Regions from separate parts of the Streptomyces sp. NPDC060031 genome, predicted to be linked through region 1. Evidence: riboswitches for the same ligand, from Rfam matches in the RefSeq annotation. Region 1 holds a riboswitch; each other region holds the start of a gene.
What was found. Region 1 has a riboswitch for thiamine pyrophosphate ahead of ACFWB8_RS06655 (thiamine ABC transporter substrate binding subunit). Riboswitches for the same ligand answer to the same signal wherever they lie in the genome.
Positions count from the first base shown of each region.

Region 1 (10,886 bases):
GGCGCCCAGGACCCGGGCGGCCTCCTCCTGGCGCGGGTCGAGCTGCGCCCAGAGGCCGCCGACCGTCCGTACGACCACGGCGTAGTTGAAGAAGACGTGCGCGAGCAGGATCGCCCAGACGGTGGTGTCGAGCCGGATCCCCCACAGCTCGTCCAGCAGTCCGCCCCGCCCCACCAGCGCCAGGAAGGCGGTGCCGACCACCACGGTCGGCAGCACGAACGGCACGGTCACCAGGGCTCGCAGCAACTGCTTGCCGGGGAACTCGAAGCGCGCGAAGACGTACGCGGCGGGGAGTGCGATCAGGAGCGTGAGCGCGGTCGACGCGAGCGCCTGCCAGGTGGTGAACCAGAGCACGTCGGCGATGTCCGGCCGGGCCAGCACCTCGCCGACCCGGCCGAACTGCCAGCCCGTGTCCGTCTTCAGCCCGCGGCCGACGATCGCGGCCACGGGGTAGGCGAAGAACAGTCCGAAGAAGACGAGCGGCCCGGCCATCAGGCTCAGCCTGACGACCGTGGACCGCGCGCTCTCCTTCGGAGCACTGCTCACCGGTACTACTTCACGACGAGCGCGGACCATGTCTTGACCCACTGCTCACGGTTCTTCGCGATGGTGTCCGGGGCGACCGTCTGCGGCTTCTCGATCACGACACCGTGCTTGGTGAACAGCTCGGGCAGCCCGGCGTCCTTGACGACCGGGTTCACGAACATCTTGAGGGGCATGTCCTCCTGGAACTTCTTGCCGATCAGGAAGTCCAGCAGGGCCTTGCCGCCCTCCTCGTTCTTCGCGCCCTTGAGCAGGCCGGCGAACTCGACCTGGCGGAAGCAGGTGCCGGTGGCCACGCCCGTGGGGGCCTCGGCCGGCTGGGGCTCGCCGTAGAGCACCTCGACCGGCGGGCTGGAGGCGTACGAGACGACCAGCGGGCGGTCGCCCTTGGCCTTCTTGCCGCCCGCGGAACCGGAGAAGCGCTCGTTGTAGGCCTGCTCCCAGCCGTCGACGACCTCGACGCCATTGGCCTTGAGCTTGCTCCAGTAGTCCTTCCAGCCGTCGTCACCGTACTTGCCGACGGAGGCGAGGAGGAAGCCGAGGCCGGGCGAGGAGGTCGCGGCGTTCTCGGTGACCAGCAGGTTCTTGTACTCCGGCTTGATCAGGTCGTCCAGCGTCTGCGGCGGGGCGATCTTCTTGTCGGCGAAGTACGCCTTGTCGTAGTTGACGCAGATGTCGCCGGAGTCGACCGGGGTGACCCGGTGCTCCTTGTCGAGCACGTACTCCGGCTTGACCTCGCCCAGGCCCTTGGCCTCGTACGGCGTGAAGATGCCGTTGTCGAGGGCGCGCGAGAGGAGGGTGTTGTCGACCCCGAAGAAGACGTCACCGCGCGGGGAGCCCTTGGTGAGGATCTCCTGGTTCAGCGCGGCGCCCGCGTCCCCGGACTTCAGCACCTTGACGGTGTAGCCGCTCTGCTGCTCGAACTCCTTGAGGAGCGACTCGGTCACGTTGAAGGAGTCGTGGGAGACGAGGGTGACCGTCTTGGACTTCGGGGCCTCGCCGGCGCCGCCCGCGGACTTGTCCTCGGCATCGCCGCAGGCGCTGAGCGTGGTGACGCCCAGCGCGGTCGCGAGCAGGGCGCCCGCGATCTTCTTGGTGGTGCTCACTGGTGATTCCTCCTGGATGACCAGGAGAAGACGCGGCCCTGCCCGGCGCTCCGGGAGCGGCCGCCGGGCAGGGCGCAACAGCTTGAGTGATGACCGAACTTCCTACCCCGAATGACCGGGGCGAGGTTCAGAGGGTCTGCGGATGACGGTTACCGCACTCTCAGCGCTGTGGCGCTCCCCTGTCGGAATATGAAATTGGTTCGGCCACAGGGTACCTCGTGGCCGAATGCGAGCATTCTTGACCGGAATTTATCGCTCGGAGGCGGCGAGCTGTCCACACGCGCCGTCGATCTCCTGGCCACGGGTGTCCCGTACGGTCACCGGCACGCCGTGGCGGGCGATGGCCTCCACGAAGGCCTTCTCGTCCTCCGGGCGCGAGGCGGTCCACTTCGAGCCCGGGGTCGGGTTCAGCGGGATCAGGTTGACGTGTACGCGCTTGCCCTTGAGGAGCTTGCCGAGCAGGTCGCCCCGCCAGGCCTGGTCGTTGATGTCGCGGATCAGGGCGTACTCGATGGAGATGCGGCGGCCGGACTTCTCCGCGTACTCCCAGGCCGCGCCGAGCACCTCGCGGACGTTCCAGCGGGTGTTCACGGGGACCAGCGTGTCGCGCAGCTCGTCGTCCGGCGCGTGCAGCGAGACGGCGAGGCGGCACTTGAAGCCCTCGTCGGCGAACCGCAGCATGGCCGGGACCAGACCGACGGTGGAGACGGTGATCCCGCGCTGGGACAGGCCCAGGCCGTCGGGCTCGGGGTCGGTCAGGCGGCGGATGGCGCCGACGACGCGGTTGTAGTTGGCGAGCGGCTCGCCCATGCCCATGAAGACGATGTTCGACAGCCGGGCCGGTCCGCCGGGGACCTCGCCGTCGCGCAGGGCGCGCATGCCGTCGACGATCTGGTGCACGATCTCGGCCGTGGAGAGGTTGCGGTCGAGGCCGGCCTGGCCGGTGGCGCAGAACGGGCAGTTCATGCCGCAGCCGGCCTGCGAGGAGATGCACATGGTGACCCGGTCGGGGTAGCGCATCAGCACGGACTCGACGAGCGTGCCGTCGTGCAGCTTCCACAGGGTCTTGCGGGTGGTGTCGTCGTCGCACGAGATGTGCCGCAGGACGGACATCAGGTCCGGCAGCAGCTCCTGCTGGAGCTTCTCGCGGGAGCCCGCCGGGATGTCGGTCCACTGCGCCGGGTCGTGCGCGTACCGCGAGAAATAGTGCTGCGAGAGCTGCTTGGCCCGGAACGGCTTCTCACCGATCGCGGCAACCGCCTCGCGGCGCTCCTCGGGAGTGAGGTCGGCGAGGTGCCGGGGCGGCTTCTTGACTCCGCGCGGTGCGACGAAGGTGAGCTCTCCCGGAACGGGGCGGGCCATGGCAGGTACTCCTTGTAAGACGAAAGGCGCGCCGCAGAAGCAGCGCGCCTTCCAAGAGTAACCGCCCGGCCTGTACGGGCGCCTTCCCGCAGGTCAGCCGGTGCCGACGAACGCCGCCAGCAGCAGCCACACCACGGGCGCGGTCGGCAGGAGCGAGTCGAGGCGGTCCATGATGCCGCCGTGGCCCGGCAGCAGCGTGCCCATGTCCTTGATGCCCAGGTCCCGCTTGATCATCGACTCGCCGAGGTCACCCAGCGTGGCGCTGACCGCGACGGCGAGGCCCAGCAGCAGGCCCTGCCACCAGGAACCGCCGTCGATCATGAACTCCATGCACAGCGCGCCCGCGACCATCGCGAAGGCCACCGCTCCGAGCAGGCCCTCGCGGGTCTTGCCGGGGCTGATGCGCGGGGCGAGCTTGGTCTTGCCGAAGCGCCAGCCGACCGCGTACGCCCCGGTGTCGCTGACCACGGTCAGGACCAGGAAGGTGACCACCCGCTGCGGACCGTCGTCGGCGGTGAGCAGCATCGCGACGAACGTGGCCAGGAAGGGCACGTAGAACGCCGCGAAGACGCCCGCCGTGACGTCCTTGAGGTAGTCCTCGGGCGGCTCGGTCATCCGCCAGACCAGCACCGCCAGCGCGGTCAGGGCCATGGCCACCCAGGCGCCCTCGGGCCCCCGGACGTACCCGGCGATGACCATCGCCGCGCCGCCGACCGCAAGCGGGACCAGCGGCGCCTTGATGCCCTTCTTCTCCTGGAGCCGTGAGGTCAGCTCCCAGAGGCCCACGACGACCGCGACGACGATGACGCCGACGAAGACCGCCTTGACGATGAACAGCGAGGCGAAGATCACCGCGCCGAGGCCGATGCCGACCCCTATGGCGGCACGCAGATCCCGCCCGGCACGCTTCTTCGGCGGCGGGGGCGAGGCGTCCTGCGGTGCCTGCGAAGGCGGGGGGCTGGGCATGGGCTCCTGCGGCGGCATCTCGGCGCGGAACGGGGGGCCGCCGTCAGCGGCGGCCCCCCGATCGCGTGCTTCCCGGTCGTCGAAGTCACGGCCGGCGGCATCGGGCACGATGGGCATGGGCCGAGTCTGCGGGCCCACCAGCGCATCGTATGCGGGACCCGCCGCGACCGGCTCCGCGGCCCAGGGAGAGTCGTTCATCAGACTTCGAGGAGCTCGGCTTCCTTGTGCTTGAGCAGCTCGTCCACCTGGGCGACGTACTTCGCGGTGGTGTCGTCGAGCTCCTTCTCGGCGCGGCGCACCTCGTCCTCGCCGGCCTCCTTGTCCTTGACGAGCTTGTCGAGGGCGTCCTTGGCCTTGCGGCGGACGGCGCGGATCGAGACCTTGGAGTCCTCGGCCTTGGTGCGCGCGACCTTGACGTACTCCTTGCGGCGCTCCTGCGTCAGCTCGGGGAAGGTCACCCGGATGATGCTGCCGTCGTTGCTGGGGTTGACGCCCAGGTCGGAGTCGCGGATGGCCTGCTCGATGTTGCGCAGCGCGCTCTTGTCGAACGGGGTCACGATGGCCATGCGCGGCTCGGGCACCGAGAACGAGGCGAGCTGGTTGATGGGCGTGATGGCGCCGTAGTACTCCGCCACGATCTTGTTGAACATCGCCGGGTGCGCACGGCCGGTGCGAATCGCGGCGAAGTCTTCCTTGGCGACGACGACGGCCTTTTCCATCTTCTCCTCGGCCTCGAGGAGGATCTCTTCGGTCACCACGTGCTCCTGCATGTCAGATACGGATGGTTCAGGCGGGCGGGGCGGGCTCGGCCCGGCAGGGCGCGGCCCGGCAGCGGTGGGCTCAGGCCCGGGTGCCCTGGTCGCTCACGAGCGTGCCGATCTTCTCACCCTTGACGGCGCGGGCGATGTTGCCCTCGGCGAGCAGTTCGAAGACCAGGATCGGCAGCTTGTTGTCGCGGCACAGGGTGATGGCGGTGGCGTCGGCGACCTTGAGGTCACGGGAGAGCACCTCGCCGTACTCCAGCGCGTCGAACTTCACCGCTTCCGGGTTCTTCTTCGGGTCGGAGTCGTAGACCCCGTCGACGCCGTTCTTGCCCATGAGCAGGGCCTCGGCGTCGATCTCCAGGGCGCGCTGGGCGGCCGTGGTGTCGGTGGAGAAGTAGGGCATGCCCATGCCCGCGCCGAAGATCACGACGCGGCCCTTCTCCAGGTGGCGCACGGCACGCAGCGGGATGTACGGCTCCGCGACCTGGCCCATGGTGATGGCCGTCTGGACGCGCGAGTCGATGCCCTCCTTCTCCAGGAAGTCCTGGAGAGCGAGGCAGTTCATGACGGTGCCGAGCATGCCCATGTAGTCGGACCGGGCCCGGTCCATGCCGCGCTGCTGGAGTTCGGCACCGCGGAAGAAGTTGCCGCCGCCGATCACGATGGCGATCTCCGCGCCGTCGCGGACCACCGCGGCGATCTCACGCGCGATGGCGTGGACGACGTCGGGATCGACGCCGAGTCCTCCGCCACCGGAGAAGGCCTCGCCCGACAGCTTCAGCATGAAGCGGCGGCCCTTCTTGTCCTGGTCGCTCTTGTCGTCGGATGCGGTGTGGGGGTCCACGCCCTGATTCATGGAGATCTCCTCGTGCACATACGAAGAAGGCCATTGCCGGTGGGTCCTTGCGGTTCCCTCTACGGCAATGGCCTCCTCGTCAGATCTGCGGTCGCCCTGCGCGAGCGCGGACGACTGCCTCAGACCCTACCGGGGCCCGGTGTCCGTCGCGTACGGACAGACTCAGATGCCGACCTTGATGCGGCTGAAGCGCTTCAGGGTGACACCGGCCTCGTCCAGAACCTTCTGGACGGACTTCTTGTTGTCCAGCGCGTACGGCTGGCCGAGCAGGGTGGCGTCCTTGAAGAAGCCGTTGATGCGACCCTCGACGATCTTCGGCAGGGCAGCCTCGGGCTTGCCCTCCGCGCGGGTGACCTCTTCGGCGATGCGACGCTCGGACTCGACCTTCTCGGCCGGAACGTCTTCCTTGGAGAGCCACTGCGGGGCGAACGCGGCGATGTGCTGCGCGACGCCGCGGGCGACCTCGGCGTTCTCCTTGTCGAGCTCGACCAGGACGCCGATCTGGAACGGCAGGTCGGGCATCGTGCGGTGCATGTACGACGAGACGTAACCGCCGGTGAACTGCGTGAAGCGGTCCAGGACGATCTTCTCGCCGAGGTTGGCGTTGGCCTCGTCCACGAACGCCTGGACGGTCTTGCCGGCCTCGATCTCGGACGCGAGGAGCGCCTCGATGTCGGCGGGGGAGGTCGCGGCGACGTGGGCGGCGAGCTGGTTGGCGACGGCCACGAACTTCTCGCCCTTGGCGACGAAGTCCGTCTCGCACTTCAGCTCGACGAGGACACCGGAGGTGTTGTCGTCGGAGATGAGGGAGACGACGGCACCGTTCTCGGCAGAACGGCCCTCGCGCTTGGCGACGCCCTTCTGACCCTTGATACGGAGCGCTTCCATGGCCTTGTCGACGTCACCGTCGGAGTCCACGAGCGCGTTCTTGCAGTCCATCATGCCGGCGCCGGTGAGCTCGCGGAGCTTCTTGACGTCAGCGGCGGTGTAGTTCGCCATGAGTCTGGGATTCTCTCTCGAAGTCGTAGATCTACGGGTGAACGGCGGAGGCGCCGCGCATGTGGCGCGGCTCCCCCGCCGTCATCGTCCGTGCTGCGAGTGCCCGGCGCGTGAACGCCGGGCGCTCTCAGTGGGTCAGGCCTGCTCGGCGTCGGCGGCCGGGGCCTCGACAACCTCGGCGGCGGCCGGAGCGGCCTCGACCTCGGCCTCGGCGGCGGCCGGAGCCTCAGCCTCGACCTCAGCCTCGACCTCGGCGGCGGCCTCGGCCGGAGCGGCCTCGGCGTCGTCAGCCTTCTTGTCGCCCTCGAGCAGGTCGCGCTCCCACTCGGCGAGCGGCTCGGCGGCGGCCTTCTCGCCCGGCTTCGAGTCGCTGGTCGCAGCGCCGGAGCGGGCGATGAGGCCCTCGGCGACGGCGTCGGCGATCACGCGGGTGAGCAGGGTGACGGAGCGGATCGCGTCGTCGTTGCCCGGGATCTTGTAGTCGACCTCGTCGGGGTCGCAGTTGGTGTCGAGGATCGCGACGACCGGGATGTGGAGCTTGCGCGCCTCACCGACGGCGATGTGCTCCTTCTTGGTGTCGACGATCCAGACCGCGCTGGGGACCTTCGACATCTCGCGGATACCACCGAGGGTCTTCTCCAGCTTGATCTTCTCGCGGGAGAGGACCAGGAGCTCCTTCTTGGTGAGACCCGAGGCGGCGACGTCCTCGAAGTCGATCGCCTCAAGCTCCTTCAGACGCTGAAGGCGCTTGTAGACGGTGGAGAAGTTGGTGAGCATGCCACCGAGCCAGCGCTGGTTGACGTACGGCATGCCAACGCGCGTCGCCTGCTCGGCGATGGCCTCCTGGGCCTGCTTCTTGGTACCGACGAACATGATGGAACCGCCGTGGGCGACGGTCTCCTTCACGAACTCGTAGGCGCGGTCGATGTACGACAGCGACTGGAGCAGGTCGATGATGTAGATGCCGTTGCGCTCCGTGAAGATGAAGCGCTTCATCTTCGGGTTCCAGCGGCGGGTCTGGTGACCGAAGTGGACGCCGCTTTCCAGCAGCTCCCGCATCGTTACGACGGCCATGGCCATCTCCTTGGTTTCTCGGTTTGGTTCCTGACGCCCCGACGCGCCCTGCCCCGCTGAGGGACCGAGAGACGCTGTCACCAGGCCTTTTCGGGCTGGTGCTGGGGCGTGCGAAGTCGACCCGGTGACCCGGATCGCCACAAGAAGTGTACGGGACCCGGCGCCATGCCGGGTGACGCCGTTGTCCACACCCGCCGGACCGCCCACAGGCCCCGGCGCCGGCCGGCCGCGGGCGGGACCCTGAGCGGCATGACGACACTGCTGCTCAGCCTTTTCCTGACCCTGCTCCAGGCCGCCGCGCCCGGGATCCGCCCGCTGCCCGCGCCCTTGTCGGTGGCCCGCTGGTGGGATCCGCCGCCGGGTCCGTACGCGGCCGGGCACCGCGGGGTGGACCTGTCCGCGCCGGTGGGCGCGGAGCTGCGCGCCGTCGCCGCCGGCCGGGTCCACTACGCGGGCCAGGTCGCGGGCCGCGGGGTGCTCTCGCTCACGCTCCCGAACGGCCTGCGCACGACGTACGAGCCGGTCCGCCCGTTGGTCGCGGAGGGCGAGCAGGTCGCGGCGGGCCAGGTGGTGGCGGTCCTGACGGCGGGCTCCCACTGCCCGGCCCCGTGCCTCCACTGGGGCCTCCTGGCGGGCGAGACCTACCTCAACCCGCTGACCCTCGCCCCCCGCCCGACCCCACGCCTGCTACCGGTCCCCGGCCCCCTATGAGACCCCCCGCCCAGCCCCGCCGGCGTTTGAGGCGACCTTTCAGCCCCACCGGCGTTTGAGGCGACCTTCAGCCCGCCGGCGTTTGAGGCGCGGGGTCCGGGGGCGGAGCCCCGGGGACCTCAGCCCCGGACGCCCCGCAGCGCCATGGCGACGGCGGCCTCGGTGACAACGGCAGGATCCTCGGCCGCCCCGAGCTCGATCCGCCGAACGGCGGCGTCGACCACGCCCTGGAGCAGCATCGCGGCCAGCTTCGGCTCCGCCTGCCCCAGGGAGCTCAGGGCCTCGACGATCATCGCGACGAGCCCACCGTGCGCCGCACGGATCTTCTCCCGCGCCCCGGCGTCCAGCTCGCCGGCGGAGATCGTCACCACCGCCCGGTGCCGCCGGTCGCCCACCAGCCCCAGCTGACTGCGCACGTACGCCTCGATCTTCGCCTCCGGCGACCCCGCCTCGGACATCGCCGCCTCGATCTCGGCCGCCCACACGGGGAAGTCGACCGCACACAGCTCTTCGACGACGGCGGCGCGGGACCGGAAGTACTCGTACACGGAGGACCGGGCGAGCCCGGTCCGCTCCGCGAGGGCGGGGAAGGTCAGCGCTTCCGTCCCGCCTTCGGACAGCAGGGAACGCGCGGCGTCCAACAGGGCGCCGCGCTGCATCGACCGGTGCTCGGCCACGGAGGCCGCTCGAATCCTGGGCACGCGTCCACTCTACGGAGCTGCCGCAAGGTCAAGGGGCGTCAGCGCCCGACATCCGCCAGCTTCGCCCGCAGCTGCAGCACGGACTTGGTGTGGATCTGGCTGACGCGGCTCTCGGTGACGCCCAGCACGTTGCCGATCTCGGCCAGGGTGAGGCCCTCGTAGTAGTAGAGGGTCACCACCGTCTTCTCCCGCTCGGGCAGGGTGTTGATCGCCCGGGCCAGCAGCCGGCGCAGCTCGCGGTCCTCGGCCACCGCCACCGGGTTGTCCGCGGCGGTGTCCTCCAGGGTGTCCATCAGCGAGAGGCGGTCGCCGCCCTCCCCGCCGGCGTGCAGCAGCTCCTCCAGGGCGACGACGTTGGCCAGCGACAACTGACTGAAGACCGTGTGGAGTTCCTCCACGCCGATCCCCATCTCGCCGGCGACCTCGCTCTCTGTCGGGGTGCGGCGCAGCTGGGCCTCCAGCGTGGCGTAGGCCCGCTCCACGGCCCGCGCCTTCTGCCGGACCGAGCGCGGGATCCAGTCCAGCGCCCGCAGCTCGTCGATCATCGCGCCCCGGATGCGGGTGATCGCGTACGTCTCGAACTTGATGGACCGCTCGATGTCGAACTTCTCGATCGCGTCGATCAGCCCGAAGACCCCGGAGGAGACGAAGTCGGCCTGCTCGACATTGGGCGGCAGGCCGACGCTGACCCGGCCCGCCACGTACTTCACCAGCGGCGAGTAGTGCAGGATCAGCTGCTCCCGCAGCCGCTCGTCACCCGAGTCCTTGTACGAGCGCCACAGCACCTCCAGGGACGAGGGCGCGGTGGACCGCACGCCGCCGCGGGCAGCGGGGGGCACCGCAGCGCGGTCAGACCCTGAGGTGTGCTGGGGCATGCTTCGCCTTTGCCGGAGCCGGATTCGTTGGGAGCGTAGCGTGACGGTGGTGTCGCGGTGCGCGAAGAGTACGGGATCCCGCAGGGCCGCACGGGCGTCCCGACTCGCGCGGGCGGCCCGGGACCGGCGCCTGGCGCACGGTCCCGGCGGGTGCCACCGGGAAGGCCGCGTCTCTCATCGGCTTCACTCTTTCACCGGAACGCCCCAGGTCAATGACCGCCTCGCCGCACGCCACCGGTTTATGTGCCTCCTCCAGGTGATTGTCGGGTCAACTGCCAGCCGTCGCCCAGCCGTTCGACGAACCCCAGAGAGTGAAGTTCGTACAGTCTGCCGATGACTTCATCGGTGCCGGTGCCCGCGGCGAGGGCCACCTCCTCCAGGTTCGCGAGGCGGCCGGCCGGGAGCGCTTCGAGCACCCGGGCGGTGTCCCGGTCCAGGAGGTCGCGGGCGAGGACCGGGCCGCGGCGCGCCGGTGCCAGTTCGCCGATGGCGCCGACCAGTTCGATGACCTCGGCGGCGTCGGTGACGAGCGTCGCCTCGCCGCGCAGCAGCTCGTGCACCCCTGCGGAGAGCCCGCTGGTGGCGGGCCCCGGGACGCCCATGGTCAGCCGCCCGAGCTCACGGGCCCGGCGGGCGGTGACCAGGGATCCGCTGCGGAGGGCCGCCTCGACCACGACCGTGCCCCGGGTGAGGGCGGCGATGACGCGGTTGCGCAGGACGAACCGGCTGGGCGTGGGGTGGCTGCCGGGCGGCAGCTCCCCGATGACCAGCCCCTGGGCGGCGATCCGGCCGAGCAGCCCGGAGTGCCCTCGGGGGTACGCCACGTCCACCCCACAGGCCAGCACCGCGGCCGTGGCTCCGCCCGAGGAGATGGCTCCGCGGTGGGCGGCGGCGTCGATCCCGTACGCCGCGCCGGAGACGACCACCCA
Region 1 is NZ_JBHWVM010000010.1:92,372-103,257, forward strand. It holds gene ACFWB8_RS06650 (ABC transporter permease) at 1-492, opposite strand, end outside; gene ACFWB8_RS06655 (thiamine ABC transporter substrate binding subunit) at 552-1,649, opposite strand; TPP riboswitch at 1,731-1,840, opposite strand; gene rlmN (23S rRNA (adenine(2503)-C(2))-methyltransferase RlmN) at 1,899-3,011, opposite strand; gene ACFWB8_RS06665 (phosphatidate cytidylyltransferase) at 3,105-4,175, opposite strand; gene frr (ribosome recycling factor) at 4,175-4,732, opposite strand; gene pyrH (UMP kinase) at 4,818-5,597, opposite strand; gene tsf (translation elongation factor Ts) at 5,760-6,596, opposite strand; gene rpsB (30S ribosomal protein S2) at 6,732-7,670, opposite strand; gene ACFWB8_RS06690 (M23 family metallopeptidase) at 7,920-8,381, shown strand; gene ACFWB8_RS06695 (TetR/AcrR family transcriptional regulator) at 8,501-9,058, opposite strand; gene whiG (RNA polymerase sigma factor WhiG) at 9,121-9,957, opposite strand; gene dprA (DNA-processing protein DprA) at 10,197-10,886, opposite strand, start outside.

Region 2 (10,886 bases), on a different contig from region 1:
CCCGCGCTCCCGGATCTGCCGGAAGGGAACGAGGGCGAGGGTGGGCAGCTCGCGCACGGGGAGGTCGGCGAGCCGCTCGGCCTCGTGCACCGGTCCGATCAGGAGCTCGACGGTGTCGTGGTCCCGGCCCGGGGTACGCCGGCGCAGCAGGGCGAACGGCGGGCAGGAGTCGTCGAGCAGTCGGCTGAGTGGGCTGAGTCGCATGGGGGTGGGGCGTCCTTCCGGTGGAGGTGGGAGGGACGGCCCGGGGACTCGGCGCGCAAACGCCGAAGGCCGCCCCTCGGGGCGGCCTTCGCGTCGCTGTCAGTGTGTACGCGCGAGAGGTGGGCCGCCGGGAGCGGTCCACCACCAGTTCAGGTTCGCTTGCGAGTACATGCACCGCACCCTAGTCCAAGTCGGCCCCATCACGCTGTACTGAACCCATACCGGTCCCTGAACCTTGGATTCCGTTCATCCGGGGGCCCCGCACCCTTCGAGGGATCTTCGTCTCACGTAGTGGGCGGCTGGTCTGAGGGGCCCTGTTACGCCGTAATGTGTATGGGGTGACCGTGAACGCTGAGACCCAAGCCCCCGCCGCCAAGGCGACCTGGCGAGACCTTCCCGCGGCGCAGCAGCCTTCGTACCCCGATACCGAGGCTCTGCGCGCTGTCGTCGCGGACCTCGAGTCGTATCCGCCGCTCGTCTTCGCGGGCGAGTGTGACCAGCTGCGCGCCCGCCTGGGAGCCGTCGCCAAGGGCGAGGCGTTCCTGCTGCAGGGCGGCGACTGTGCCGAGGCCTTCGACGCCGTGTCCGCCGAGCACATCCGGGCGAAGCTGAAGACGCTGCTCCAGATGAGCGCCGTCCTGACGTACGCGGCCTCCGTGCCCGTCGTCAAGGTCGGCCGCATCGCCGGCCAGTACTCCAAGCCCCGCTCCAAGGACACCGAGACCCGCGACGGCATCACCCTGCCGACCTACCGCGGTGACTCGGTCAACGGCTTCCCCTTCACCGAAGAGGCCCGGATCCCGGACCCCGAGCGGCTGAAGCGCATGTACCACGCGTCGGCCTCGACGCTGAACCTGGTGCGCGCCTTCACCACCGGTGGCTACGCCGACCTGCGCCAGGTGCACGCCTGGAACCAGGACTTCGTGAAGTCGTCGCCCTCCGGACAGCGCTACGAGCAGCTGGCCCGCGAGATCGACAACGCGCTGAACTTCATGAAGGCCTGCGGCACCGACCCGGCCGAGTTCAAGGCCGTCGAGTTCTACGCCTCGCACGAGGCGCTGCTGCTCGACTACGAGGGCGCGCTGACCCGCACGGACTCGCGTACCGGCCGGCTGTACGACACTTCCGGCCACATGGTCTGGATCGGTGAGCGCACCCGCCAGCTGGACCACGCGCACATCGAGTTCTGCGCGCAGATCGCCAACCCGATCGGCGTCAAGCTCGGCCCGACCACCACGGTGGACGAGGCGCTCACGTACATCGACCGCCTGGACCCCGAGCGGGAGCCGGGCCGGCTGACCTTCGTCGTCCGCATGGGCGCCGACAAGGTCCGCGACAAGCTCCCCGAGCTCGTCGAGAAGGTCACCGCTTCGGGCGCGACCGTCGTCTGGGTCACCGACCCGATGCACGGCAACACCTTCGAGGCGGCCTCCGGCCACAAGACGCGTCGTTTCGACGACGTGCTCGACGAGGTCAAGGGCTTCTTCGAGGTCCACAAGGAGCTGGGCACGCACCCGGGCGGCATCCACGTCGAGCTCACCGGTGACGACGTCACCGAGTGCGTGGGCGGCGGCGACGAGATCTTCGTCGACGACCTGCACCAGCGCTACGAGACGGCCTGCGACCCGCGGCTCAACCGCAGCCAGTCCCTGGACCTGGCGTTCCTGGTCGCCGAGATGTACCGCGACCAGTAGGGATCAGTCAGTACGTTCATACGGCGATGGGGCGCGGATCGATGTGATCCGCGCCCCACTGTCGTATCCGGGTCTTTTAGGGAACCCTAAGTTTGGGTACGGTTAGGTAAGCCTCACCGAATAGGGGATGGCTCGCACGACCATTCCGCTCAGGGAGGTGAACCGCGTGTACGTCTGCTCTTGCTTCGGGATCACCGACAAGCAGGTCAAGGACCACGCGGCCGCCGGGGCCTGCACCCCCCGGCAGATCGCCTCGGCCACCAAGGCCGGAACCGACTGCGGCTCCTGCGTGCGCACCATCCAGGGCCTCCTCGGCCGCGGGGCCTGCCCCCGCCGGGAACTGCTGGAGAAGGGCAATGCGGCGGCCGTGCTCGCCGCCGACCCGCTGGCCGCGGAGCCGGAGCCGGCGCTCGCCGAGGCCGCCTAGCCCGTCGGCCCCCGCTAGCTGGGCTGCTCGATGAGCTGCGCGATGTAGAGGGCCTCGCCGATGCTCTCGATGAGTTCCAGCTGGGTGTCGAGGTAGTCGATGTGGTGCTCCTCGTCCTCCAGGATCTCCTCGAACAGCCGCGCCGAGGTGACGTCACCCTTGCCGCGCATGACCTCGATGCCCCGCTTGAGGCGGTCGATCGCCTCGACCTCGACCTGCCGGTCCGCCTGGAACATCTCCGTCAGGGTCTGGCCGACGCGCACGTGGAAGAGGCGCTGGTAGTTCGGCAGACCGTCGAGCATCAGGATGCGCTCGGTGATCTTGTCCGCGTGCTTCATCTCGTCAATGGACTCTTCACGCGTGTACTTGGCGAGCTTGGTCCAGCCCTTGTTGTCCTGGATCCGGTAGTGGAGCCAGTACTGGTTGATCGCCGTGAGTTCGCCGGTCAGCTGCTCGTTCAAAAACTCAAGGACCTCGGGGTCGCCCTGCATCGCAGAGGCTCCTTCCAGGCAGTGTCAGCTAGTGACGGGGCAGATTGCGCGCATCCTCGCACCGCCGCCAGTGACAGTCCAGTAAGTGCCTCCTTAGTGGGAGTTGCCGTGACTTGCCCGAATCGGTCCGAAGCTGGTCATGACCACCCCGGCACGTCTGTCACCATGGAGTCATGGGTCAGCCGGAAAGCCGGGAATCTCCGGGGTCAGAGCAGCTGGAGCTCCCTCCCGGGCAGCGGCTGCAGAGAGGCTGGCCGGTCACCCACTACGGGCCCGTACCCAAGTTCAAGCCGGACCGCTGGGAGTTCCGGGTCTTCGGCGCGACGGCCGACGGTGAGAAGCACTGCTGGAACCACGAGGAGTTCGCGGCCCTGCCGTTCGACTCGGTCGTGGCGGACCTGCACTGCGTGACGAAGTTCAGCATGACGGGTGCCGAGTGGGGCGGTGTGCTCACCCACAGGATCCTCGACCTCGCACCGCCGTCCCCGCAGGCCACCCATGTGATGGTCTGGGCCGAGTACGGCTTCAGCTCCAACATGCGGCTGGCCGACTTCGCTTCCGGGCGGGCCCTCTTCGCCACCCATCAGGGCGGTGAACTGCTCACCGCCGAGCACGGTTTCCCGCTGCGGCTCGTGGTCCCCCACCTGTACGCCTGGAAGGGCCCCAAGTGGGTCCGCGGCATCGAGTACATGACCGCCGACCGGCGGGGCTTCTGGGAAGAGCGGGGCTACCACAACATCGGCGACCCCTGGCGCGAGCAGCGCTACTCGTACCAGGAGGAGCCGGGGGAGGGCCCCGAGCTCTGAGCCCTCGGCTCGTCCGATCTCAGTGGTGGTACCGGTGGACGACCGCGTGGCCCTTGCCGCGGCCGATCATCCACTTGTTGACCGGGGTCGTGACGACGAACGCGAGCGCGAGCGAGACCGCGAGCGCGATCCAGAACAGCGGCTCCGAGAGGTGCGCGTCCATCGCGCCCGGCCATGCGGCGATCACGCCGTTGTCGATCAGCTCCATGACGGCGATCGAAAGAGTGTCCGCCGCCAGCGCCACCCGGACGGCCGCACGGAAGTCCACCCCGGCCGCCAGGATCCCGCGCAGGGTGAGGGCGTAACCGAAGAGGAACGCCAGGACGATCGCGAGGATCATCGTCGGCAGGTTCCCCCAGCCCAGCGCGGTGCCGACGATCATGCCGAGCACCTCGCCGATGGCGCACCCGGTGAGGCAGTGCAGGGTGGCCCGCGCGGCCGTGGCCCAGCTGACCTCGGCGGTGCCGTGCCCGTGCTGCTCGTGGTGTGTGTGGTGTTCGTGATCCATGACTACCCCCTGAGGGGAAACGCCGGAGGGCGGTTCCGTCGACTTGACGTAACCATATACCCCCCTGGGGTATTCCTCAGGGTCGCCGGAGGTCGCGCAGCTCCTTCAGCAGGGCCACGTCCGCCGCGTGTCCTTCCTTGCCGCCCGGTGTCTCGATGATCAGCGGGACGCCCTCCATCGAGGGATGCGTGAACAGCTCGGCGAAGGCCTCCCGCCCGATGTGACCCTGGCCGATGTTCGCGTGCCGGTCCTTGTGGGCGCCCACGCCCTCCTTGGAGTCGTTCGCGTGCACCAGCTTCAGCCGGCCCTCGCCCACCGTCTCCACCAGCAGGTCCAGCGTCTGCTTCGCCCCGCCCGGCTCCGCCAGGTCGTGCCCCGCCGCGAAGATGTGGCACGTGTCCAGGCAGATCCCGAGCTTCGGGTGGTGGTCGAGCGCCTCGAAGTAGGGGCCGAAGTCCCAGGTCCGCGAGCACAGCGAGGACCCCTGCCCGGCCGTGGACTCCAGCAGCAGGAACGGGTCGTCCTCGTGCGTCAGCTCGTCCAGCAGCGGCAGCATGTGCTCCCGGACCTGTGCGTACGCCACCTCGCGCGGTCGGCCGCCGGTCGCCGAGCCGGTGTGCACGACCACCCCGCGCGCCCCGATCTCCCGGCCCCGGCGCAGCGAGTGCCGCAGCGACTCCACCGACTTCTCCACCGTCGCCTCGGTGTGCGAGGCGAAGTTGATCAGGTACGGGGCGTGCACGTACGCCGGCACCGACCCGGCCGCGCACTGCTCGCGGAACAGCTCGTCCTGCGCCGGATTGCCGACCGGGGTGGCCCAGCCGCGCGGATTGGCGACGAAGACCTGCACGGCCTCGGCGCCCATCTCGCGGGCGTACGTCAGCCCGACCGAGGCGAGGCCGCCCGCGACGGGGACGTGCCCGCCCACTGGATTGCGTATCACTGCGCTTACAGCCCCTTGGTCCTGATGACGATGGTGCCGCCCTCGGGGGCGTTCTGGCCGCCCGGTACCGACTGGGAGTCCACGGTGTTGCTGAAGGAGAGGAAGGGCCGGTCCACCTTCACCTTGAAGCCCGCCGCCTCCAGTGCCTTGCGGGCCGTGTCCACGTCCTGGCCGGTCACGTCCGGCACCGGCAGCTGGCGCGGGCCCTTGGACACGGTGAGCGTCACCGTGTCACCGGCGGCGGCCTGGGTACCGGAGCCGACCGACTGGCCCGCGACCGTACCCGCCGGGGAGGGGGAATTGACCTGCTCGGGGGCCGTGGCCACCTTCAGGCCGAGACCCTCCAGGGCCGCGCGGGCCTGGTCCACGGGCCTGCCGGTCACGTTCGGGACCGGCACCGGCCGGCCCTTGCTGACCACGAGCGAGACCGCGGTGTCGGGGGCGCGCTTCTGGCCGCCCGCCGGGTCGGAGCCGATCACCGAGCCCTGGGCGACGTCCTGGCTGAAGGCCTGCGTGACAATCCCGGGGGCCAGCCCGGCCGCCGTCAGCTCGGCCTTGGCCGCCTCCAGCGGCTTGCCCTTGAGATCGGGCACCGAGATGACCTGGGGACCGCGGGAGATGGTGAGCACCACCGCACCGTTGCCGCGGATGCGCCTGCCGCCCGGGGGATCGGTGTTCATCACCGTCCCGCGGTCGAAGGCGTCGCTGAACTTCCGGTCGACCCGCTTGACGCCCAGGCCCGAGGCGGACAGCTGGGCCTTGGCCTGCTCCTCGGTCTTGCCGAGCAGGTTGGGGACCTTGGTGAACTGACCGGCACTGATGTACCAGACGCCCGTGCCGAGACCGAGGGCGAGCAGGACGCCCGCGATGACGAGCAGCGTGCCGCGGCGGGGGCGGCGCTGCCGCCGCGAGGCCGGGGCCTGCGGCCGGTCCTGGGCCGGCGGCATCGCCAGCCGGGACGTGTGGTGCACGGGCTGGTGCCGGTCCGCCACCGTGCGGGGGATCACACTGGTGCGGTCCTCGGTGGCCGTCCGCTCCTCGGCCCGCGCCTGCGGCGGTACGGCGTCCAGCTCGGCGTCGCTGAGCTGCGCGCGGGCGTCGATGGCCAGGCCGAGGAGGGCGGCGGCGTCGTACGGGCGCAGCTCGGGCTTGCGTGCGGTCGCGGTCGCGACGAGCTGATCGAGGGCGACGGGCAGCCCGGGGACGGCGGCCGACGGGGGCGGGACGTCCTCGTTGAGGTGCTGGAAGAGCACCTGGGCGGGGGAGCCGCCGGTGTGCGGCTTGGTGCCCGTCAGCATCTCGTACAGCACGACACCGCAGGCGTAGACGTCCACGCGGGTGTCGGTGACGCCGTTCTCGATCTGCTCGGGGGCGAGGTAGGAGACGGTGCCGAGGACGGAGCCGGTGGTGTGGGTGACGGAGTCCACGGACCGGACCAGCCCGAAGTCGGCCACCTTGACGCGGCCGTCGTCGCCGATCAGGACGTTCTCGGGCTTCATGTCCCGGTGCACGAACCCGGCCCGGTGCGCGGCGCCGAGCGCGGCGAGGACGGGTTCGAGGATGTCGAGCGCGGCGCGCGGCTGGAGCGCGCCGCGCTCGCGGAGCACGTCGCGCAGGGTGCAGCCGGAGACGTACTCCATGGCGAGGTACGTGTACGGGCCGTCCGTGCCCTGGTCGAAGACGGCCACGACGTTGGGGTGGGCGAGGCGCGCGACGGACTTGGCCTCGCGGATGAACCGGTCGACGAAGGCGGCGTCGGCGGCGAGGGCCGGATGCATGACCTTCAGGGCGAGGACGCGGTCCAGGCGGGTGTCGACGGCCCGGTAGACCGTGGCCATGCCGCCGGCCGCGATGCGGGCGTCGATGCGGTAGCGGCCGTCGAGCACGCGCCCGACGATGGGGTCATCCAGGGTCGTATCCACCCGGCCGATTCTACGAGCGCGTCGCGCCGGCTCGGTCCGGGCGGTGCGGCTTGGAGCCCAGCTGTGACGTCCGGGCCCCACGGCGGGCCCCGCAGCGGGCTGCGCCGCGGGCTGCGCCGCGGGCTGCGCAGCGGGCTGCGCCGCGGGCTCCGCCCGGACCCGCGCCTCAATTGCAAGGCGGGGCCTGATGTGGCTGATGCCCGCGCCGCCGCCGGGTCAGAAAGCCGGGCGTTCCGGGTCGAGGGTGGCGCGGCCCTCCGCCGGGGAGGAGGCGGCCGCGAAGCGCCGTTGCGGGATGCGGCCCGCGCGGTGCGCCAGCCGCCCCGCCGAGACGGCGTCCCGCATGGCCGCCGCCATCAGCGCGGGGACCTGGGCCCGGGTGACGGCCGAGGCCAGCATGACGCCCGCACACCCCAGCTCCATCGCGAGGGCGGCGTCCGACGCCGTCCCGGCCCCGGCGTCCAGGATCACCGGAACACCGGCCCGCTCCACGATCAGCTCGAAGTTGTGCGGATTGCGGATCCCCATTCCCGAGCCGATGGGGGACCCGAGCGGCATGATCGCCGCGCAGCCCACGTCCTCCAGCTTGCGTGCGAGGACCGGGTCGTCGTTCGTGTACGGCAGCACCGTGAAGCCCTCGTCGACCAGGACCTCCGCCGCGTCCAGCAGCTCGACCCCGTCCGGCAGGAGCGTCCGCTCGTCCGCGACGACTTCCAGTTTGACCCAGTCCGTACCCAGCGCCTCCCGCGCCAGCCGAGCCGTCAGCACGGCCTCGCCCGCCGTGAAGCAGCCCGCGGTGTTCGGCAGGACCGCGATGTCCAGCTTCGCGAGGACGGAGAGGACGGATCCCTGGACCGTGGGGTCCAGGCGGCGCATGGCCACCGTCGTCAGCTCCGTACCGGACGCGATCAGCGCCCGCTCCAGCACGTCCAGGCTCGGGGCCCCGCCCGTACCCATGATCAGGCGGGAGGAGAAGGTGCGGCCGCCCAGCAGGAAAGCGTCGTCAGCCATGCCGCTCAACCCCCCTGGACCGCGGTGAGGATCTCGACCCGGTCGCCGTCGCCCACCGGCGTGGCGGGCCACTGCCCGCGCGGCACCACGGTCTCGTTGAGCGCGGCCGCGACCCCGGCCGGGGCGGTGGTCAGCGCGGCGACCACCGTGTCGAGGGTGGTCCCGGCGGCGACCTCGCGCGCCTCGCCGTTGACCGAGACGGAGACGGAGACGGTCATGCGCAGGACTCCTGAGGCGTGAGGGCGAAACGGCGCGGGGTGAAGGGGCGTGCGATCTCCGGGAGTTCGCCGGTGGTCAGCAGCTCCGCCATGACGTCCCCGGTGAGCGGGGTCAGCAGCACCCCGTTGCGGTAGTGCCCGGTGGCCAGGTGCAGGCCCGGCAGTTCGGTCGGGCCGAGCAGCGGCGCGTTGTCGGGCGAGCCCGGCCGCAGCCCCGCCCGGGTTTCGGTGAGCGGGAGTTCGGTGATGCCGGGCACCAGCTCGTGGGCGTCGCGCAGGAGCTCGTAGACCCCGCCGGCGGTGACGGTGGTGTCCCAGCCGAGCTCCTCGCTGGTGGCGCCGATGACCAGCTCGCCGTTCTCGCGCGGGACCAGGTAGACGTGGCTGCCCCGCACGACGGCCCGTACGGTCCGCGACAGGAACGGCGCGCAGGCGGCCGGCACGGTCAGGCGCAGCACCTGGCCCTTGACCGGCCGTACGGGAGCCACCACCTGCGGCGGTACGCCCGCCAGCCGGCCGCTGAGCGACCCCGCGGCCAGCACCACCTGGTCGGCGAGCAGCTCCGTACCGTCGTCCAGCCGCGCCCCCCGGGCCCGGTCGGCGGTGACGAGCAGCCGCTCCGCGGCCGCCCGGTGGATGCTCACGCCGGCCCGCTCACAGGCGGCCAGCAGCGCCGCCGCCAGCCGGCGGGGGTCCACCTGGTGGTCCCCGTCCACGCGCAGTCCGCCGCGGACACCGGGGGCCAGCATCGGCTCCAGGCGGCGGCACTCGCGCCCGGTCAGCCACTGTGACTCCAGGCCGCAGCGACGCTGCAGGGCGTGCAGCTCGCGCAGGTGGAGGCGGTCGTCCGCGTCGAGCGCCACGGCGAGGGTGCCGCAGGCCCGGTAGCCGATGTCCAGCCCGCCGCTCGCGTCGGCGAGCTCGGCGGCGAACTGCGGATAGCGGGCGGCCGAGGCGAGGTTCAGCCCGAGCAGGGTCTCCTCGCCGTAGTGGAGCTCGGTCACGGCGGCGAGCATGCCCGCCGCGACCTGGGCGGCGCCGCCGCCGGGCGCCGGATCGGCGAGCGCGGTGCGCAGACCCGCACGGGCCGCCCGCCAGGCCGTGACCAGGCCGATGATCCCGCCCCCGATGACGAGGACGTCGTATCCCGCTCCCGGACTTCTACGAGATGAGTGCATGGGCGTCCAGCCCCTCCCTTCGCCGGCATGACCCGGATCAGGTTCGTACGGTCGGAGGCCGGCCAGCCTCCCTCTCAGCCCGGTGCGCCCGGACTCCCGCGATAGGTACGGTGGCCAGACTAACCCCGCCGCCGACGGCCGGGTAAGCCTGCCTCCGCGTCTCACCCGACACCCCCTAATGTGGGCGGCGTGAGCGACCAGACGGAAGAGACTGACAGCGGCGTCGTCATAGTGGGCGCCGGAATGGCGGGGGTGCAGACGGCGGTTGCCCTGCGCGAACAGGGCTTCACCGGACCCGTCACCCTGCTGGGCGCCGAGCCCCACCAGCCCTACGACCGCCCCCCGCTCTCCAAGGCGGTGCTGCTCGGCAAGGCCGAGGACTCGGCGTTCGACATCGACTTCGAGGCGCTCGGCATCGAGCTGCGGCTGGGGACGACGGTCACCGGGCTGCGGGCCGCCGAGCGCCTGCTCGACACCGAGGCGGGCCCCGTCCCGTACGGGGTGCTCGTGCTGGCGACGGGCGCCGAACCGGTGACCCTGCCCGGCTCGGAGGGCGTCCCCGGGGTGCACCTGCTGCGCACCCTGGACGACGCGGCGCGGCTGGGGCCCGTACTGGCCTCGGCGCCGGCGATCGTCGTCGTCGGGGCGGGCTGGATCGGCGCCGAGTTCGCCACGGCCGCGTGCGAGGCGGGCTGCGCCGTGACCGTGGTGGAGGCGGCCGACCGGGTCCTCGCGGGAGCGCTGCCGGCCGAGGTCGCGGCCCCGATGGCGCACTGGTACGCGCAGGCCGGGGCCGAACTGGTCACCGGCGCGAAGGTGGCCTCGGTGGAGTCCGGCCGGGTGCTGCTCGCGGACGGCCGGGAGCTGGCGGCCGGCGCGGTGGTCGTGGGCATCGGCGCCCGGCCGGCGACGGCCTGGCTGGCGGGGACGGGGATCGAGCGGGGCGCGGACGGCTCGGTGACGGCGGACGCCCACCTCGGGACCTCCCTGCCCGGGGTGTACGCGGTCGGCGACTGCGCGTCCTTCCCGTCGGGGCGGTACGGGGCCCGGCTGCTCGTGCACCACTGGGACAACGCGCTGCAGGGCCCCCGGGTCGTCGCGGCGAACATCCTGGCCGGGGAGCCCGTACGGGTCTACGACCCGGTGCCGTACTTCTGGTCGGAGCAGTTCGGGCGGTTCGTGCAGTACGCCGGCCACCACGGCGGGGCCGACGCGATGCTGTGGCGCGGCGATCCGGCGGAGCCGACCTGGTCGGTGTGCTGGGTACGGGACGGCGCGCTGGTGGCGGTGCTGGCGGTGGGCCGCCCGCGCGACCTGGCCCAGGGCCGCAAGCTGATCGGATCGGCGACCCCGGTCGACCCGGCCAAGGTCGCCGACCCCGCCGTCCCCCTCAAGGCGGCGACCGCGTAGTCACCCGGAAGGAGCCGCGAGGGGGGGCCGCGAGAGGGCCGGGACAGAGCCGGGGGAACCCGGACGGGGCGGCT
Region 2 is NZ_JBHWVM010000009.1:42,608-53,493, reverse strand. It holds gene ACFWB8_RS05890 (anthranilate synthase family protein) at 1-204, opposite strand, end outside; gene ACFWB8_RS05885 (class II 3-deoxy-7-phosphoheptulonate synthase) at 534-1,898, shown strand; gene ACFWB8_RS05880 (bacterioferritin-associated ferredoxin) at 2,026-2,325, shown strand; gene bfr (bacterioferritin) at 2,340-2,816, opposite strand; gene ACFWB8_RS05870 (sulfite oxidase-like oxidoreductase) at 2,990-3,622, shown strand; gene ACFWB8_RS05865 (DUF4396 domain-containing protein) at 3,642-4,130, opposite strand; gene ACFWB8_RS05860 (deoxyribonuclease IV) at 4,207-5,070, opposite strand; gene pknB (Stk1 family PASTA domain-containing Ser/Thr kinase) at 5,079-6,995, opposite strand; gene ACFWB8_RS05850 (thiazole synthase) at 7,212-8,006, opposite strand; gene thiS (sulfur carrier protein ThiS) at 8,012-8,224, opposite strand; gene thiO (glycine oxidase ThiO) at 8,221-9,402, opposite strand; TPP riboswitch at 9,400-9,512, opposite strand; gene ACFWB8_RS05835 (NAD(P)/FAD-dependent oxidoreductase) at 9,592-10,812, shown strand.
Region 2: it holds a riboswitch for thiamine pyrophosphate, as region 1 does, so the genes downstream of both, thiO (glycine oxidase ThiO) here and ACFWB8_RS06655 (thiamine ABC transporter substrate binding subunit) in region 1, are expected to answer to the same signal.

Region 3 (6,284 bases), on a different contig from region 1:
AAAGGTCGAGCAGCCGAAGGCCCGGATCTTCCCCGCCGACACGAGGTCACCGAGAACGGACAGCGTCTCCTCGACGTCGGTCCCGTGGTCGGGCCGGTGCACCTGGTAGAGGTCGATCCAGTCGGTGTCGAGCCGCCTCAGGCTGTCTTCCACGGCGCGCACGATCCAGCGCCTGGAGTTGCCGCTCCGATTGCGCCCTTCCCCCATCTGGAAGTGCACCTTGGTGGCGAGCACGACATCGTCCCGCCGCCCCTTGAGCGCCTTCCCCGTGATCGTCTCGGACTCCCCGCCGGAGTACATGTCGGCGGTGTCCACGAAGTTGATCCCGTGGTCGAGGGCAGCGTGGATGATCCGCACACACTCCTCGTGATCGGGGTTGCCCACGGCTCCGAACATCATCGTGCCGAGGCAGTGCGCACTGACCTCGATGCCGGTCCCGCCCAGAATTCGGTATCGCATGCTCATGCGGCCGCACTCTAGGAGTTGAAGTGCACTCCAGATCAAGCTTTTTCGCTCCGGACGGCAGTGAGCGGTGGCGGCCCCGCCGGGCCGCCACTGCTCACGAAAAGGCCGTCCGCGATCAGTCGGCGAGCGGGAGGTAGACCCGGTTGCCCGCGGCGGCGAACTCCGCGGACTTCTCCGCCATGCCCGCCTGGATCTCCTCGGCCTTCAGGTCTCCGCCGTGCTCACGGCGGATGTCCTGGGAGATCTTCATCGAGCAGAACTTCGGCCCGCACATGGAGCAGAAGTGCGCGGTCTTGGCCGGCTCGGCCGGGAGGGTCTCGTCGTGGAACGCGCGGGCCGTGTCCGGGTCGAGGGCCAGGTTGAACTGGTCCTCCCAGCGGAACTCGAACCGCGCGTCCGACAGCGCGTCGTCCCACTCCTGGGCGCCCGGGTGGCCCTTGGCCAGGTCCGCGGCGTGCGCGGCGATCTTGTACGTGATGACGCCGGTCTTCACGTCGTCGCGGTTCGGCAGGCCCAGGTGCTCCTTGGGCGTGACGTAGCAGAGCATCGCGGTGCCCCACCAGGCGATCATCGCGGCGCCGATGCCCGAGGTGATGTGGTCGTAAGCGGGCGCGACGTCCGTGGTCAGCGGGCCGAGCGTGTAGAACGGCGCCTCCTCGCAGATCTCCTGCTGGAGGTCGATGTTCTCCTTGATCTTGTGCATCGGGACGTGGCCCGGGCCCTCGATCATCGTCTGCACGTTGTGGCGCTTGGCGATCGTGTTGAGCTCGCCCAGCGTCTTCAACTCGGCGAACTGCGCGGCGTCGTTGGCGTCCGCGATGGAGCCGGGGCGCAGGCCGTCACCGAGCGAGTACGTGACGTCGTACGCCGCGAGGATCTCGCAGAGCTCCTCGAAGTTCGTGTAGAGGAAGTTCTCCTGGTGGTGCGCCAGGCACCACGCGGCCATGATCGAGCCGCCGCGCGAGACGATGCCGGTCTTGCGGCGGGCGGTCAGCGGCACGTACGGGAGCAGCACACCGGCGTGGACCGTCATGTAGTCGACGCCCTGCTCGGCCTGCTCGATGACCGTGTCCTTGTAGATCTCCCAGGTCAGGTCCTCGGCCCGGCCGTCGACCTTCTCCAGCGCCTGGTAGAGCGGCACGGTGCCGATCGGCACGGGCGAGTTGCGCAGCACCCACTCACGGGTGGTGTGGATGTTGCGGCCGGTCGAGAGGTCCATGACCGTGTCGGCGCCCCACTTGGTCGCCCATGTCATCTTGTCGACCTCCTCCTCGATCGAGGAGGTGACCGCGGAGTTGCCGATGTTGGCGTTGACCTTCACCAGGAAGCGCTTGCCGATGATCATCGGCTCGATCTCCGGGTGGTTCACGTTCGCAGGAAGCACCGCGCGACCTGCGGCGATCTCCTCGCGGACGACCTCGGGGGAGACGTTCTCGCGGATGGCGACGTACTCCATCTCCGGGGTGATCTCGCCCCGGCGGGCGTACGCGAGCTGGGTGACGGCGGCGCCACGGCCCCGACGGGGCTGGCGCGGGCGGCCCGGGAAGACCGCGTCGAGGTTCTTGAGGCCACCGCGGGGCGAGGTGTGCTTGATGCCGTCGTCCTCGGGGCGCGCGGGGCGGCCCGCGTACTCCTCGGTGTCGCCGCGGCCGATGATCCAGTTCTCGCGCAGGGGCGCCAGGCCCCGGCGGACGTCGGTCTCGATCTGCGGGTCGGTGTACGGACCGGACGTGTCGTAGAGCGTCACGTCCTTGCCGTTGGTGAGGTGGACCTGGCGGACCGGCACCCGGATGTCCGGGCGGGAGCCCGCCAGGTAGCCCTTGTGCCAGCCGGGCTGGCTCTCGGTCTGGCCGTCGGCGTCCTGGCTGACGGCAGGCGTGCGTGCGTCCTGAATGGTCATGAGACCTGATCTCCCTACGCCGGCATTACCCGGTAACAGGTTCGGCGGTCGACGCAGCCTTTTCCCGTACGCATTTCCCGCGCGTACGGTGATCAGCGCCCTCTCAGCCCGGTGCTCCGAGCTCCCGCGTTGTGCAAAGGTGCCCCCACGCTAGCGTCATGTGTGGCGTGCTGAACAGTGGGCCCCCTCATCTGTTGCGATGATCTGCTGGTGACGTCCTCGCCGCAGACCCCCACCGAGCACACCGCCCCCATGGCTCATCCAGGTCACGCCGACCATGCGCATGCGGACCCCGGGCACTCGCACGGACATTCCCACGGCCACGGCCCGGCGGCCCCGGTCTCGAAGCACCTGCGCAAGGTCATCGCGGCCGTGTTGATCCCCTTCGCCGCCGCCGTCTTCATCGGCATGGTGGTGCTCTGGCCGGGCGGCGCCCCCGCCCACGAGCGCTCCGGCGTGGGCTTCGACCGCCAGACCCAGCAGGGCAAGGTCGTCTCGCTGTCGCAGGTCGACTGCAAATCGGTCAACGCCTCGCAGGTACCGCCCACCGGCGACACCTCCACACCCGAGGGGCGCGAGGCGCAGGCCGCACAGACCGGCGAGTGCAAGAAGGCCACCGTCGAGGTCGCCACCGGACCGGACAAGGGCCGCACCTTCGTGGAGATCGTCCAGCCGGGCGCGCCGCGGCAGTTGAAGGATGGTCAGGACGTCGTGGTCGCGTACGCGCCGGACGCCCCCCGGGACCTCCAGTACTCCGTGATCGACGTGAACCGCAAGCTCCCGATGGCGCTGTTGGCCGGCATCTTCGCCGTGGCCGTCGTCCTGGTCGGCCGGATGCGCGGGCTGTTCGCGCTCATCGCGCTCGTCGTCAGCTTCGCCGTACTGACCCTCTTCATCCTCCCGGCGATCCTGCAGGGCTCGAACCCGCTGGTCGTCGCGGTCGTCGGGGCCAGCGCCATCATGCTGATCGCGCTCTACATGTGCCACGGGCTCACGGCGCGTACGTCGGTCGCCGTCCTGGGCACGCTCGTCTCACTGTTGCTGATCGGCCTGCTGGGCTCGCTGTTCATCGACTGGGCGTTCCTCAGCGGCAACACCGACGACAACACCGGGCTGATCCACGGGCTCTACCCGGGCATCGACATGAGCGGTTTGCTGCTCGCGGGAGTGATCATCGGATCGCTGGGTGTGCTCGATGACGTGACGGTCACCCAGACCTCGGCGGTCTGGGAACTCCACCAGGCCGACCCGGCGATGGGCCCCCGTGGTTTGTACCGGGCGGGCATCAGGATCGGGCGGGACCACATCGCCTCGGTGGTCAACACACTGGTTCTGGCCTACGCGGGTGCCGCGCTGCCGCTGCTGCTCCTCTTCTCGATCGCCAACAGCAGCATGGGATCCGTGGCCAACAGCGAGCTGGTCGCGGAGGAGATCGTGCGAACCCTCGTGGGCTCGATCGGCCTGGTGGCCTCGGTGCCGGTGACAACGGCGCTGGCCGCACTGGTGGTTTCTGCCGACCGACCGGGATCCCCGGGCGACGCGGTGGCTTCGGGGCCGGCCCGCGGCGGCCGGGGCCGGCGTCGCAAGCGCTGAACGAGGTGGTTCCCGCTGCGCGGACCGGCGGCACGGCTGGTCAGGCCGCACGCACCGCCCGTCGTACGGGAGCGGCAAGGCGGTGCACTCAGCGCGTCGGCACGCTGAGCCGGCGGTGCGGTGCGTCCGGCGGTCAGCCCGCGTTCTGTTCGTTCTGCCGGGACTCGGCCAGGATCTTGCCGAGCTCCTCGTCCAGGTTCTCTTCGAAGTCGCCCAGGTTTCGTTCCTGACCGAGCGGAACCAGTCGATCGGTGCGGTCGAGGAAGGCGACGAGCGGCGCCGCGCTGGCACGGAACAGTGCCCGGTCGGCCCCGACCTGGAGCCGGATGTGGACGTCCGACAGCTCATCCGGATGGGTGGGGGCGATGTGCACATCGCCGTCACCGCACGGCTTGTTGATGCCGTCCAGCAGTAGTTCCCGGCCGAACGCCCATGTCACGGGCGCATCTCCGGGCAAGTGGAAGGTCAGGCGGATTGCGTAGGGGTCACGAGCGTCGTACCGGAGCTCCACCGGGATCCGGAACGAGAGCTCCTCGGAAACGAGGAAGCTCATCATGACCTCTGCCTGTACCGACTCGCGCATGCGTACCCCGCTGTTGTGGAAGTGGCCAGGAATGATCCCCCAGGGCCCTCTTGACAAGAGTGGTGGAAGCGCCAGCAGATCACAAGGAGTGAGTTTTCAGATACTGATAGAGAACGAGAGGGTGCTCAACAGCGCGCCTACTTCACTCCGTAGTCGATCGACCGCATAGAGCAACCGGGCTTCTTGATGCAGGGGAAGGGAAATGGCCATGGTTGCGGCGGTATCGCCGGCGGTGATCGGAATGGCCGCACACACCGTGCCCAGTACATATTCCTGACGCTCTGTCACCGGTTGCATCCGGCCCATGGCACCGATGCGCTCCTCCAGGGTCCGCATATCGGCCACGGTGTATTGGGTGACCGCCTGGACGGGGTGGCGGTCGAAGTGGTCCTTGCGCGTCTTCTCGCCGAGCTGTCCGAGCAGGCACTGCCCGATGGCGTGCGCGTGGCCGGTCGCACGGAAATCGGCCGACTCTTCGCAGGCCGGGTGGGCCGGGGTGTCCGATACGCCCACGACCTCGATCTCACCCTCGCGGTAGACCGCGAAGTAGACGGGCGCCTCGACCGCGTCGCGGAAGTGCGCGAGGGAGTCGAGGATCATGCTGCGACGTTTCTGCTGGAGCCCGCCGCCGGCCAGCCGCCCCGCGGCGTCACCCAAGACGAACACACCGCTCTCCCGGCGCAGGTAGCCCTCGTGGGTCAGGGTTCGCAGGAGGTGGTACGCGGTGGGAAGCGGGAGCCCGGCCTCGCGCGCCAGTTGCTTCGCCGGAGCTCCCTCGCTATGGGAACCCGCCGCTTCGAGCAGCCTCAGCGCCCTTTGCACCGAACCGATCAGAGTCGGCACACCGGCATTGCGAACCGGAGACAAAGCTCACCCCCAGGCGTGGCGGCGGGCCGTGGGGGCCCGCCCTGCGGGGGCCGCCCCCGCGCGTGCCGTGGCTCCTGGGGGTCGTGCTCGGCGAGTTGCTGTACATCACCGCAGGTCAGGGCGGTGATACCGGCTTTCGGGCCCAGGTGGCGGCACAGATTGCCACTCTATCCGCCGATTCCCGCAGTGTGAGCGGTTTGGGGTGTCACGTTCCCTCACCTGGGTTAATCCCGTTACCGGCCGGCTTGCGCCGTTCTAACACTCGCCTACCACTCGCCAGAGGAGGACTTCGAGCTCCTGCCGCTGAACTTCTTCACGAGGAAGACCAGACCGCCGACCAGAGCGGCGAAGAGCAGGACCTTGAAGACGATTCCGATCAGCGTGGCCAGCACGCTGGTGATCACACCGCCGAAGACGAAGAGCACCAGCAGCGGAACGGCGACCCACTTAACCCACCAAGGCATGCCTGCGAATGTCTCTCGGATGCCGTCCATGTCCTCAACCTCTTCCTCGTCCGTGACTTCCTGCTTTCGATGCTAGGAGGCCATGGACGCCGGCGGAGGGCCGCGAGCCCCCGGAGTCCCCTGATCCGCCCCCTAGGGGGATCAGGGGCCCGACCCTCACCCGGGCGCCTCCGCTCACGCCTCCGGCGGGGAGAAGACCACCATCACCTTCAGGTTCTCGGTGATGTGGTGGAACTTGTGCGGGACCCCGGCCGGGACGTAGACCACGCTGCCGTTCGCCACCGTCGTGGTCTCCTCTCCCACCGTGATCGAAGCGCGGCCGCTCACGACGAAGTACACCTCGTCCTGCCCGTGCGGCTGCTGCGGGTCGCTCTGCCCGGCATCGAGCGCGTACAGCCCGACCGACATGTTC
Region 3 is NZ_JBHWVM010000091.1:688-6,971, forward strand. It holds gene ACFWB8_RS30195 (aldo/keto reductase) at 1-459, opposite strand, end outside; gene thiC (phosphomethylpyrimidine synthase ThiC) at 581-2,365, opposite strand; TPP riboswitch at 2,360-2,503, opposite strand; gene ACFWB8_RS30205 (YibE/F family protein) at 2,618-3,958, shown strand; gene ACFWB8_RS30210 (SsgA family sporulation/cell division regulator) at 4,092-4,541, opposite strand; gene ACFWB8_RS30215 (IclR family transcriptional regulator) at 4,638-5,384, opposite strand; gene ACFWB8_RS30220 (DUF5326 family protein) at 5,675-5,902, opposite strand; gene ACFWB8_RS30225 (cupin domain-containing protein) at 6,047-6,284, opposite strand, start outside.
Region 3: it holds a riboswitch for thiamine pyrophosphate, as region 1 does, so the genes downstream of both, thiC (phosphomethylpyrimidine synthase ThiC) here and ACFWB8_RS06655 (thiamine ABC transporter substrate binding subunit) in region 1, are expected to answer to the same signal.